One region of the Ferrimonas pelagia genome, then DNA from elsewhere that is predicted to be linked to it. Evidence: predicted binding sites of a transcription regulator. Region 1 holds the regulator's gene; each other region holds the start of a gene.

What was found. The regulator sigma-54, encoded in region 1, starts transcription at its own class of promoters, with help from an activator protein. The targets are predictions, from matches to a motif close to GTTGGCACGNNNNTNGNNT.
Region 2: the regulator sigma-54 is predicted to act here: its motif matches at 3,037-3,055, upstream of ABEA08_RS12790 (flagellar basal body rod protein FlgF).
Region 3: the regulator sigma-54 is predicted to act here: its motif matches at 3,141-3,159, upstream of glnA (glutamate--ammonia ligase).

The regions. Positions count from the first base shown of each region.
Region 1 covers NZ_BAABJZ010000105.1:19,275-23,331, forward strand. Annotated here, with positions in the region: gene lptB (LPS export ABC transporter ATP-binding protein) at 1-185, shown strand, start outside; gene ABEA08_RS20240 (RNA polymerase factor sigma-54) at 247-1,743, shown strand; gene hpf (ribosome hibernation promoting factor) at 1,764-2,051, shown strand; gene ptsN (PTS IIA-like nitrogen regulatory protein PtsN) at 2,051-2,497, shown strand; gene rapZ (RNase adapter RapZ) at 2,494-3,345, shown strand; gene ABEA08_RS20260 (HPr family phosphocarrier protein) at 3,323-3,607, shown strand; gene ABEA08_RS20265 (group I truncated hemoglobin) at 3,617-4,045, opposite strand.
Region 2 covers NZ_BAABJZ010000083.1:24,603-28,659, reverse strand. Annotated here, with positions in the region: gene flgC (flagellar basal body rod protein FlgC) at 1-182, shown strand, start outside; gene ABEA08_RS12800 (flagellar hook assembly protein FlgD) at 198-884, shown strand; gene flgE (flagellar hook protein FlgE) at 897-2,309, shown strand; gene ABEA08_RS12790 (flagellar basal body rod protein FlgF) at 3,095-3,835, shown strand; gene flgG (flagellar basal-body rod protein FlgG) at 3,856-4,057, shown strand, end outside.
Region 3 covers NZ_BAABJZ010000092.1:27,453-31,509, reverse strand. Annotated here, with positions in the region: gene glnL (nitrogen regulation protein NR(II)) at 1-888, opposite strand, end outside; gene ABEA08_RS14940 (DUF4124 domain-containing protein) at 966-1,517, opposite strand; gene glnA (glutamate--ammonia ligase) at 1,677-3,086, opposite strand; gene typA (translational GTPase TypA) at 3,538-4,057, shown strand, end outside.

The DNA.
Region 1 (4,057 bases):
AACACCTCAAGTTGCGCGGTCTAGGCGTCTTGATCACCGACCATAATGTGCGCGAAACTCTGGATGTGTGCGAATACGCCTACATCGTCAGCCACGGTGAAATGATCGCGCAGGGCGCACCAGAAGAAGTGCTCAACGACAAACTGGTTCGCTCCGTCTATCTGGGCGATCAGTTCAAACTCTAGTGTTGCTCCCTACCGCCCCAATACAGGGACGCCAGAGACACACAACAAGGATCGGGTACCAATGAAGACCTCCCTGCAACTAAAGCTGGGTCAGCAGTTAACCATGACGCCGCAACTGCAACAGGCGATCCGCCTGCTGCAATTGTCCACCTTAGATCTCCAGCAGGAGATCCAAGAGGCGCTGGAATCCAATCCTTTGCTGGAAAGCAGCGACGAGTTTGAACAACAGACTGAGAACAACGACAACAACACCGATGGCACGGCCAGCGACAACAACACAAGCAGCGAGACGAGCTCGGACGAGGGCTTTGAACCCACCGAGCAAGCCGCCATCGAGACACCCGAGGCCCTGTCTCAAACCGATATGTCCGACGATCTGCCACTCGACAGCACCTGGGACGACGTCTATAGCGCCGCCCCTGCCCCAATGGCCAGCGCGATACGGGACGACGACAGCCAGTATCAAGGCGAAACCAGCATGGATCTGCAAAGCCACCTGATCTGGCAGATGGAATTGACGCCGATGACCGACACCGATCGGGCCATCGCCACCACCATCATCGATGCCATCGACGAGCACGGGTACCTCACCGTCAGTGCCGAGGAGATCCTGGAAGCCCAGGGCGCCGACGAGATCGAGCTGGACGAAGTGATCGCCGTCCTCAAGCGGGTACAACAGTTTGATCCCGTTGGCTGCGCCTCCCGCGATCTGGCCGAATGCCTGCAGATCCAGCTGGCCCAGTTACCCGCAGAGACCCCATGGAAGGCAGAAGCCATTATCCTGTTACAGCAACATATGGATCTATTGGCCAACCGCGACTTTCGTACCTTGCTGCGGCGCACTAGACTCAAAGAAGATGAGTTACGAGATGCCATGGCCTTAATCCAATCACTCACTCCCCGCCCCGGCAGCAGCATCGCCGCCAGCGAGAGCCAATATGTGATACCAGACGTCTCGGTCAGCAAGAAACAGGGGCGCTGGGTCGTGGAGCTCAATCCCGATGCGATGCCAAAGCTGCGCATCAATGAGCAATACGCCGCCCTCAGTCGCGGGGCGCGCAACAATGGCGATAGCCAGTTTGTGCGCGGCCATCTGCAGGACGCAAAATGGTTTATTAAGAGCCTAGAGAGCCGAAACGACACCTTAATGAAAGTGGCCAATTGCATCGTTCAGTATCAACAAGGCTTCCTCGAATACGGCGATGAGGCCATGAAACCTATGGTACTCAACGACGTCGCCGAAGCGGTAGACATGCACGAGTCCACCATCTCCCGCGTCACCACCCAGAAGTACATGCATACCCCACGTGGGATCTTTGAGCTAAAGTATTTTTTCTCCAGTCACGTCAGTACCGACGGCGGCGGCGAGTGCTCCTCGACCGCGATCCGCGCGCTGATCAAAAAACTGGTGGCCGCTGAGAGCCCCAAGAAGCCGCTCAGCGACAGTAAGATGGCACAGCTTCTCGCGGAGCAGGGCATTCAGGTTGCACGGCGTACCATCGCCAAATACCGGGAAGCCCTCTCCATCCCCCCCTCGAACCAGCGCAAAACCCTTTAACGCGCAATGGAGGTCACCTTATGCAGATCAATCTTACCGGGCACCACGTCGACGTTACCGAAGCCTTAAGAGACTATGTGCATGAAAAATTTGAGCGATTGGAACGCCATTTCGACCACATTAACAATGTACATGTGATCCTCAATGTACAAAAATTGCAGCAGATCGCCGAAGCGAAGCTGCATCTGAATGGGGGGGAGGTGTTTGCCACCCATGAACATGAGAACATGTACGCCGCCATCGACGGTCTCGTGGACAAGCTAGACCGACAAGTAATTAAACATAAAGAGAAAATTTCCAGGCACTGATGGAGATAACAACAATACTCTCGCCGGAGCGTACCCGCTGTGTTGCGCCCGGCCTCAGCAAAAAGCGGGCGCTGGAGATGATCAGCGAATTGGCTGCCAGCCAGTGCCCAGAGCTGCCTCAACACGAGCTGTTCGAAAGCCTAATGGCCAGGGAAAAAATGGGCAGCACCGGCATAGGCAAAGGGATCGCCCTGCCGCACGGACGGCTGGGCCGCATCAAACACCCGATCGCCGTGCTGCTCAAGTGCGCTCAACCCATTGAGTTTGACGCCATCGATCAGCAACCGGTCGATCTGCTGTTCGCCCTGTTTGTGCCCGAGCAAGAGCACGCTCAACACCTAGCGACCCTGCGCACGGTTGCCGGCAAACTCAGCCAGAAGGAGCTGTGCCGCGCCCTGCGCAAGACCGAAGACAACCACCATCTGTATGAGCTCGTGACCCAGTGAAGTTAATCATCTTATCCGGCCGATCCGGCGCAGGTAAAACCGTTGCACTGCGGATCATGGAAGATCTGGGCTACTACTGTGTCGATAACCTGCCGTTAGAGCTGTTGCCGCAACTGCTGCGCAGCCAAACCGGCCTCAACAACGAGATCGCCGTCAGTCTGGATATCCGCAACCTGCCCCTGCAGCAGCTGGATATTGCGCGCCTGCGCGCCATGCTGGATAAGGATATCGAGGTTCAGATCTTCTTCCTCGACGCTGGCGACGACCACCTGCTCAAACGCTACAGCGAAACCCGGCGCATGCACCCGCTATCCAGGGACGGTAAGGCGCTGGCCGATGCCATTGCCGAGGAGCGACGCCTATTGGCCCCGCTGGCGCAGGATTGCGATCACCACATTCTGACCGACAACCTGTCGGTGTATCAGTTGGCCGATGAGATCCGCTCCCGCCTGCTCGGCCAGGTCAATCAGGAGATGATGCTGGTGTTTGAGTCGTTTGGCTTCAAATACGGCATGCCCAAGCAGGCCGACTACCTGTTTGATGTCCGCTTCCTGCCCAATCCGCATTGGGAAGCCGAGCTGCGCGCCCACACCGGGCTGGAACAACCGGTGATGGACTTCTTTCTCAAGCACAGCAGCGTGGCCCGCTTTATCGATCACACCGAGCGCTTCTTGCTCAACTGGCTGCCCATGCTCGAACGCAACAACCGCGCCTACCTGACCGTTGCCATCGGTTGCACCGGTGGCAAACACCGCAGCGTCTATGTCGCCAATCAACTGGCACAGCGCTTCCGACAACACAAAGCCAGCGTCCAGATCCGCCATCGTGAACTCAACATCGCAGATTGAACGCACCGTCGAGGTGATCAACAAGCTCGGTCTGCACGCCCGCGCCGCCACCCGGCTGGTCCAATTGGCCAGCCGCTTCGATGCCCACATCACCCTACATCAGGATGAGCAAAGCGCCGATGCCGACAGCGTACTCGGGATCCTGCTGCTGCAAGGCAGTCAAGGCAAGAACGTCACCGTGCGCTGCTGTGGCCCGGACGCGCAGCCCGCCTTGGAGGCGGTCTGTCAGCTGTTCGCGGCGCGCTTCGATGAAAAGGAATGAGCCGCGCCGTTAACCGTGCACGATCTGCGCTTTCATGCTGTAGAGGATAAACAGTACCTCCTCCTGCTCACGCTGGGCCACCCCATTTTTCCCCAACGCCACCAACGCATCATCCAACACCGCCAGAAACTCTTCACCGTCGATGTTCATGCCTCGATGGACTGAGACCATGTCCTGGCCGGTATAACAGGCAGGTCCACCGGCGCCGGTGATAAAGAAGGCGGCCGCCGACTGCTTCAAGCTCGCCAGATCTGAGCCAACAAAACGCGGCGCGATCCTCGGGTTATTGTGGTGCAGTTCGACCAGATCGGATGCGATCTGCGTGATCCCATCCCGCCCCCCGAGACGTTGATACAGAGAGATCATAGCGTGCTCCTCTACGAGTTTGACCACCAGCGAGGTGATCCCTGTCAACAGCATAGACAGCTTGAGTGCCACCGTGCACTCCAT
Region 2 (4,057 bases), on a different contig from region 1:
CGGAGTATAACCCCAACCATCCGCTGGCCGATGGGGATGGGTATATCTATAAGCCGAACGTTAATGTGGTGGAGGAGATGGCCAATATGATCTCCGCGACCCGCAGCTACCAAGCCAATGTGCAACTGGCCAGTGCGGCCAAGGACATGGCCCAGCAAACCTTGCGTCTGGGTAAAGGTTAAAAGGAGTCTTAGCCTGTGAGCACAATTAATAACGCCGGGTTCCTCGACCAATTGAAGTGGCAAGAGGAGAAAACGCCCGAGGCCAATCCGAACCAAGCATTGACCCAGGAGGATTTCTTCTCCCTGCTGTCGCAGCAGTTGTCGATGCAGGATCCGTTTGAGCCGGTGGACAACGATCAGATGATCTCGCAGATGTCGTCGTTTGCCACGGTCGATGGGATCAATTCGCTCAATGAGGAGATTAAAAGCCTCAACACCATGATGACCTCTGGCCAGGCGCTGGAAGCCTCCGGTCTGGTGGGCCAAAAGGTGTTGGTGCCGTCCAATACCGGCCATTTGCCGGATGGCAGCGAGCCGATCGGGGGAGTGGTGACGGTGCCGACGGGCAGCCAGAGCGTGTTGGTTCGGGTCGAGGACGCCAGTGGTCAGGTGGTACGGACCATGGAGCTGCCCACCGGCGGCAGCGGCAACGTGGATTTCAGCTGGGATGGCACCGATGCCGACGGCAACCGTTTGCCGACCGGCAGCTACAGCTTTTCCTCGACCGGCATGGTGGATGGCAAAACTGAGGAGCTCGGCGTGTACACCTACGCCCATGTCTCCAGCGTCACCTTAGGTGGCGCAGATTATGAAACTGTATTGAATTTGAAAGGTTTAGGCGGGATCACCTTGGGTGACGTGCTGGCCGTCGCGGAAGGATAAAGGAAGCTTAGCATGTCTTTTAATATTGCTCTTAGTGGCATTAACGCCGCGCAGAAAGATCTGGATACCACCTCGAACAACATTGCCAACGTCAACACCGTCGGCTTTAAGGAGTCTCGGGCCGAGTTTGCGGATGTGTACAGTAATTCGCTGTTTACCCATGTTAAAACCAACGCCGGCTCCGGGGTGCGCACCTCGAACGTGGCACAGCAGTTTCACCAGGGGGCGATGGACTACACCAACAATGCGTTGGATCTGGCCATTAACGGCAGTGGCTTCTTTGTCACCAGTGCCGACCAAGGCGATCAGGACTTTTCCTACACCCGCGCTGGCGCTTTTCGTTTGGACAACGACAGTTACATCGTCAACGCCCACGGGGATTACCTTCGGGCGTTGCCGACCGATGATGATGGCAAGGTGCAATCCGTCAGTCTGAACACCACCAAGCCGGTACAGTTGCCTCAGACCACGGGTGAGCCGACAGCGACCTCGACCATTGATATGCAGATGAACCTGCCGGCCAATGGCCAGGCGTTGGATCCTCGCGCATTCAATCCGGATGATCCTGACACCTACACCTCTTCGACCTCGGTCACCATTTACGATTCGCTGGGCGAGTCTCATATTCAAACCACCTACTTTGTTAAGTTGCCCTACCCGGAACCCGGCATCGATGCCGATGGCGAGCGCGTCAACAATCAGTGGGCGGTGTTTACTACGGTCGATGGGAAGCCGGTCAGTGTCGATGGCAACTATCAGTACGAAGTGGAGGACACGGCCACTTCGACTAAGTCCATGCGCGCGCGGTTTGATTACGATCAGAACGGCGATGGCAATACCACCACTCACTACGGTGCGGTGATCGAGTTTGATGATACCGGGCTGTTTGTGCTGCCGGAGGGGGACTACCCGTTTAAAACCGAGGCGTTGAGTAACGTGATCAACGGCGGTACCAATAGCGGTCAAACCCTGAGCTTAGACTTTGGCCATCCCGATCGTTCGGACCGACTGCCGACCATGTTTGCGTCGCCGTTTGAGGTCACCGGATTGGAGCAAGACGGCTTGACGGTCGGACGCTTGACCAATGTGGAAGTCAATGAGGATGGCATTATCTGGGCCAGCTACTCGAACGGCATGAGCCAGTCGATGGGTAAGGTGGCCATGGCCCGGTTTGATAATGATCAGGGCTTAGGCCAAGCGGGATCGACCGCGTGGAAGGCCACCTCGGCGTCCGGCAGTGCGGTGATCGGCGAAGCCAATATCGGCTCTTTTGGTTCGATCAACTCCGCCGCGCTGGAGCAGTCCAACGTCGATCTGACCAACGAGTTGGTGGATCTTATCTCAGCCCAACGTAACTTCCAGGCCAACTCCCGCGCGTTGGATGTGTCCAATCAGCTGTCGCAGAATATTCTGCAGATCCGCTAAGCGCGTATTTTGCGTCGACAGACCGCAGCCCTCGGGCTGCGGTTTTTGTTTTTGGGGCAGGAAGGCAGTGACAAGCGGTCAGCAAGGGCAGTGACAAGCGGTCAGCTGTCAGCGATCAGTCAGAGCGCAGGAAGGCAGTGACAAGCGGTCAGCTGTCAGCGATCAGTCAGAGCGCAGGAAGGCAGTGACAAGCGGTCAGCTGTCAGCGATCAGTCAGAGCGCAGGAAGGCAGTGACAAGCGGTTAGCTGTCAGCGATCAGTCAGAGCGCAGGAAGGCAGTGACAAGCGGTTAGCTGTCAGCGATCAGTCAGAGCGCAGGAAGGCAGTGACAAGCGGTCAGCTGTCAGCGATCAGTCAGAGCAAAAGCAAAAGCAAAGCGCAAAGCGCGGTGGCGAGGGAGCCGTTGGCGTGCTGATGTAAGGCGTCGTCCCAGCGTCAACGCCCTGCGTCGCCCAATCATTTGGCGTGTGCAGCGGCTGGTTGCCCTTGTTGGCTTCGCCGTTTTTCGGCCCATGCTCGCTCTTGCTTATAGCTGACGGCTTAAAGCTTACAGCTTACAGCTTAAAGCTTACAGCTTACAGCTTACAGCTTACAGCTTACCGCTGACGGCTTACCGCTTAGCGCCGTCCTTTGCCGCAGGCGGCAAGGTGTTTCCTCAAGACGAAAGGATCGGCCACCGAAAGCGCTGTAAATTTCACCAAATGCTCGTCAAATCAATGACTTTCTTGGTGGCATATAAATTGCTTCGTATATAATCAGACGGATCGGTCGACAGGAACACCAACGTGGATAATTACCTTTACCTTGCCGCCAGCGGTGCCAAGCAGAATATGAATCAGCTGGCCGTGCATGCGAACAACCTGGCGAACGCCAAGAGTGATGGCTTTAAGGCCGACATGCACCAAGCGCGCTCGATGCAAGCCTATGGTGAGGGACTGCCGACGCGGGTGTTTGCCATGACCGAGCGAGCGGCCAGCGATTTTGATGCCGGCGCGCTGAAAACCACTGGGCGCACGATGGATGTGGCCATCAAGGGACAGGGCTGGATGGTGGTGCAGGACGGCCAGGGCGGTGAAGCCCTCAGCCGTAATGGCTCGCTGCGTTTTGATGAGCTGGGCATGCTGCTCAATGGCGAAGGTCGGCCGGTGCTGGCGGACAACGGCCCGGTTTTTGCGCCGCTGCCGATCGAGAAGGTGGAGATCTCAACCGATGGGATCATCTCCGTCCGGCCGCAGGGGGCGCCAGCCAATGCCATGGAGCAGATCGGCCAGTTACGTTTGACCAACCCGCCGCTCAATAGCCTGACCAAGATGGAGGATGGCCTGTTCCGTCGTCTGGATGGCGAGCCCTACTTGGGCGCGGTGGAGGTGGCGCTGCAATCCGGTGCGCTGGAGGGCAGTAACGTCAATCCGGTGACGGAGTTGGTGGGCATGATCGAAGCCCAGCGCCAGTTTGATATGGCGGTCAAGATGATGAAGACCGCCGAAGAGAATGACAAAGCCCACTCGCAGTTAATGCGGGTGTAGGCGACAAGGAGTTTTAAGCCATGCAACCGGCACTTTGGATCAGTAAAACCGGCCTGGACGCGCAACAGACCGACATCGCCAACATCTCCAACAACCTGGCCAACGCCAGTACCGTGGGCTTTAAGAAGAGCCGGGCGGTGTTTGAGGATCTGCTCTATCAGACCATCAATCAGGCGGGCGGGATCAGCTCTCAGAACTCCGAGCTGCCGGCGGGTCTGACGT
Region 3 (4,057 bases), on a different contig from region 1:
GGTGTCACGTACCTCTGAGGGGATCCCCGGGCCGTTATCGATGATGCTGATCGCCACTACTTGCCGATGGCGTACCCCTGCTATGGTGATCCCGCCTTTGCTGCGGGTTTTCAGGGTGAGTTGGCCGCGTCCGCCCATGGCCTGCACCGCATTGCGGATGATGTTGAGCAGGGCTTGCTGCAACTGCTCACTGTCCATCATGAAATCAGGAATGGAGGGATCGTAGTCGCGCTCGATAAGCAGCAGTTCGGCGGTTTCTATCTGGCACAGGCGGCTGGTTTGCTCCAGCAAACGGTGGATGTTGCTGCGCGCCCAGTTGCCCGGATGCTGAGGCCCCAGTAGGCGGTCGACCAGATTACGCAAGCGGTCGGCCTGCTCAATGATGATCCCGGTGAACTCCTTGAGCTCATCGCTTTCCAGCTCCATGTTGAGTAGCTGCGCCGCACCGCGCAGCCCGCCGAGCGGATTCTTGATCTCATGCGCCAGGCCGCGAACCAAGAGTTGGGCGGCGTGATGCTGGGCGTACTGTTGCAGCTCTTGGCTGATCCTGTGTTGCTGATCCACGGTGCGGGCTTCGATCAGCATCCGCTGATCCTCCAGCGGAGTAAAAGCGAGATCGACCGTGTGATGTTGGTTGTCCAGGGTCAGCAGCGATAGGGCGTACAGGGCTTGGCCTTGCTCGCCACTGAGCGCTTGTGCCAGTGCGGCTTGCTCGGCCGAGATCTGGCTGTAGAGCTCGGCAAACAGGCAGCCTCGCATACGCCGGCAGCTGAGGCCAAGCAGTTGCTCGGCGGCCATGTTGGCGTATTGCACCCGCTGCTCTTGATCCAGCACCAGAATAGCGGTCGATAGGTGGTTCAATAGTTGTGGATCTGGGGGGCTACCCATAGTGGTGCATCCTTTTCGCCTGCGCTGCGATGATGCACCACCTTAACATTGCACCAGTTTGGTGCAATGTCTGCCGGTCAGTTTTGGCCGGTTGCGGGCAAAACCTTGGGCTGAGCGCCTGCTGCGGGGAACAAGCGTGAGTGGCGGTGCATAAATACGGTCCGTGTAGGACTTAATGCAAGGACTTTGCCGCTTTTATCAATCACCTTGGCTTGCAGTTGATGTTCCCCGCGATCAAGGTCATCCAAGGCAAAGGAACCGCCACTGCCCAAGGTACGGCTTAAGCGGCCATCAAGCCAAAGCTGGACGCGGTGATCAGCGGCGAGTGCGGGCTCCAGCGCGATCTGCAGATCCAGCTGTCCCTGATTGTTGCGGACCGTGGCCTCGTCTTCGGGGGCGATCAGATCAATGCGATAGGCGATCTGCTCGTCGGCCTGTGACTCGGTGGAGAGGGAGCGCGTCGACGTGGGTAGGTGGACGGTGCTGCCCGGCTTGAGGCTGACCGCCGTTGCACCCGATCGGGGCTTGTCGGAGTAATGTACCTTGCCGTCGTCGTCGACCCATTTGTAGATCTGGGCGTTGCTACCAAAGGCGATCAGCAAGCACAGCAGTAACGGTTTGGCGGACATGGAGGACTCCGTTCAGGATGAAGTTACCTCCGAGTGTAGTGGCTTGGCGGGCGAAAAAAAACCCACCCTGGGTGACAGGGTGGGTTTGGAGCTTGCCTCTTCGATCTTATTGTTTTTTAGGGTGCAGAGGCGGTTCTACTTCCCGTAGCTGGCTCGCGCTTACACGCTGTAGTACATCTCGAATTCGACCGGGTGCGTGGTCATGTTCAGACGCTCTACTTCCGCTTCTTTCAAGGCGATGTAAGAGTCGATGAAATCGTTGGAGAAGACGCCACCGGCAGTCAGGAACTCACGGTCTGCGTCGAGGGCTTCCAGAGCCTGAGTCAGGCTGGAGGCAACGGTTGGGATCTCGGCCGCTTCTTCCGCTGGCAGATCGTACAGATCCTTGTCCATCGCTTCGCCTGGGTGGATCTTGTTGATGATCCCGTCCAGGCCCGCCATCAGCATGGCAGAGAAGGCCAGGTATGGGTTGGCGGTTGGATCTGGGAAGCGCACTTCGATACGACGGCCTTTCGGGCTTGGTACCACTGGAATACGGATGGAAGCGGAGCGGTTACGGGCGGAGTAGGCCAGCATCACCGGGGCTTCGAAGCCAGGAACCAGACGCTTGTACGAGTTGGTGGACGCGTTAGCAAAGGCGTTGATGGCACGGGCGTGCTTGATGATACCGCCGATGTAGTGCAGCGCCATCTCGGACAGACCGCCGTACTTGTCGCCGGCAAACAGGTTTTCACCGTTCTTGCTCAGGGACTGGTGGCAGTGCATGCCAGAGCCGTTATCGCCAACCACGGGCTTAGGCATAAAGGTGGCAGACTTGTTGTAGGCGTGGGCCACGTTGTGGATCACGTACTTCATCACCTGGATCTCATCGGCCTTCTCAACAATGCTGTTGAACTTACAGGCAATTTCGTTCTGGCCCGCGGTGGCTACTTCGTGGTGGTGTGCTTCAACGGTTTGACCCATCTCTTCCAGTACCAGACACATGGCGGAGCGGATATCTTGCGCCGAATCCACTGGCGATACGGGGAAATAGCCACCTTTCACGCCAGGACGGTGACCTTTGTTGCCGCCTTCGTAGTGTTTGTCAGAGTTCCAGGAGGCCTCTTCTGCGTCGATCTTGTACATGGAGCCGGACATGTCGGTCTTGTACTTGACGTCATCAAACAGGAAGAACTCAGGCTCTGGGCCGAAGAACACATCATCGGCGATGCCGGTGGATTGCATGAAGGACTTGGCACGCTTGGCGATGGAACGCGGATCGCGATCGTAGCCTTCCATGGTGGCAGGCTCGATGATGTCACAGCGCACGTTCAGGGTTTCTACGTCGGTAAACGGGCACAGAACGGCGGTGGCCGGATCCGGCATCAGGATCATGTCGGATTCGTTGATCCCTTTCCAACCCTGAATGGAGGAGCCATCGAACATCTTGCCTTCTTCGAAGAAGTCAGCGTCGATCTGGTTTACAGGAATAGAAACGTGCTGTTCCTTCCCCTTGGTGTCGGTAAAGCGCAGGTCGACGAATTTTACGTCGTGTTCTTCAATCAGGTTCAATACGTTTTCGATGGACATCCTAAGAGCCTCCAATGGCAGAATATAGAGCGGCAAACTAAGCTGGCACGGTTAAAGCTAAGGTTGTGCCAACTTTTTAAGTGACTGATATAAAAGGAGTGTTGTTGTTTGTTCTTGTGGTGTACGGCCGCGTTGCACCAATATGGTTCGCAAAATTTGACCAGATGCACCATTTTGGTGCTTTGCACTCAAATGAGGAATGCAGCCGCGCTCCGAGCCGTTTTTTGGCCGCGATCCAGCCCGCTGGGCGCGGACCATTTCTTGTTTTCATCTTGTTGTAGCATGGTTCGTGGAGAATTTATCTGATTTAGACCATGCTTTGTTGTCGCGGTTTTGACCGGTTTCCAGTACAATCGCCGCCCAGAATTTACCCCGCGAAGGGGTCGTCATGAACCTGGACCTAATTAAAGGCCGGGTTTTTCCTAGTACCCCTTTGCCCGGAGAGACCACTTTGAGCATCAAGAACCTACGTAACGTGGCGATCATCGCGCACGTTGACCACGGTAAAACGACCCTGGTTGATAAACTGTTGGGCCAGTCCGGCACCTTAGACGCGCGCGTTGATCTCGACGAGCGCGTGATGGATTCCAACGATATTGAAAAAGAGCGTGGCATTACCATTTTGGCGAAGAACACCGCCATTAAGTGGAACGACTACCGCATCAACATCGTGGACACCCCAGGACACGCCGACTTCGGTGGTGAAGTAGAGCGTGTCATGTCCATGGTGGATTCCGTGCTGCTGCTGGTTGACGCTCAAGAAGGCCCGATGCCACAGACCCGCTTCGTGACCCAGAAAGCCTTTGCTTTGGGCCTGAAGCCAATCGTGGTGATCAACAAGATCGACAAGCCAGGCGCTCGTCCTGACTGGGTGATGGATCAGGTATTTGACCTGTTCGACAACCTGGGTGCGACCGACGAACAGTTGGATTTCAAGGTGGTTTACGCTTCCGCACTGAACGGCTGGGCTT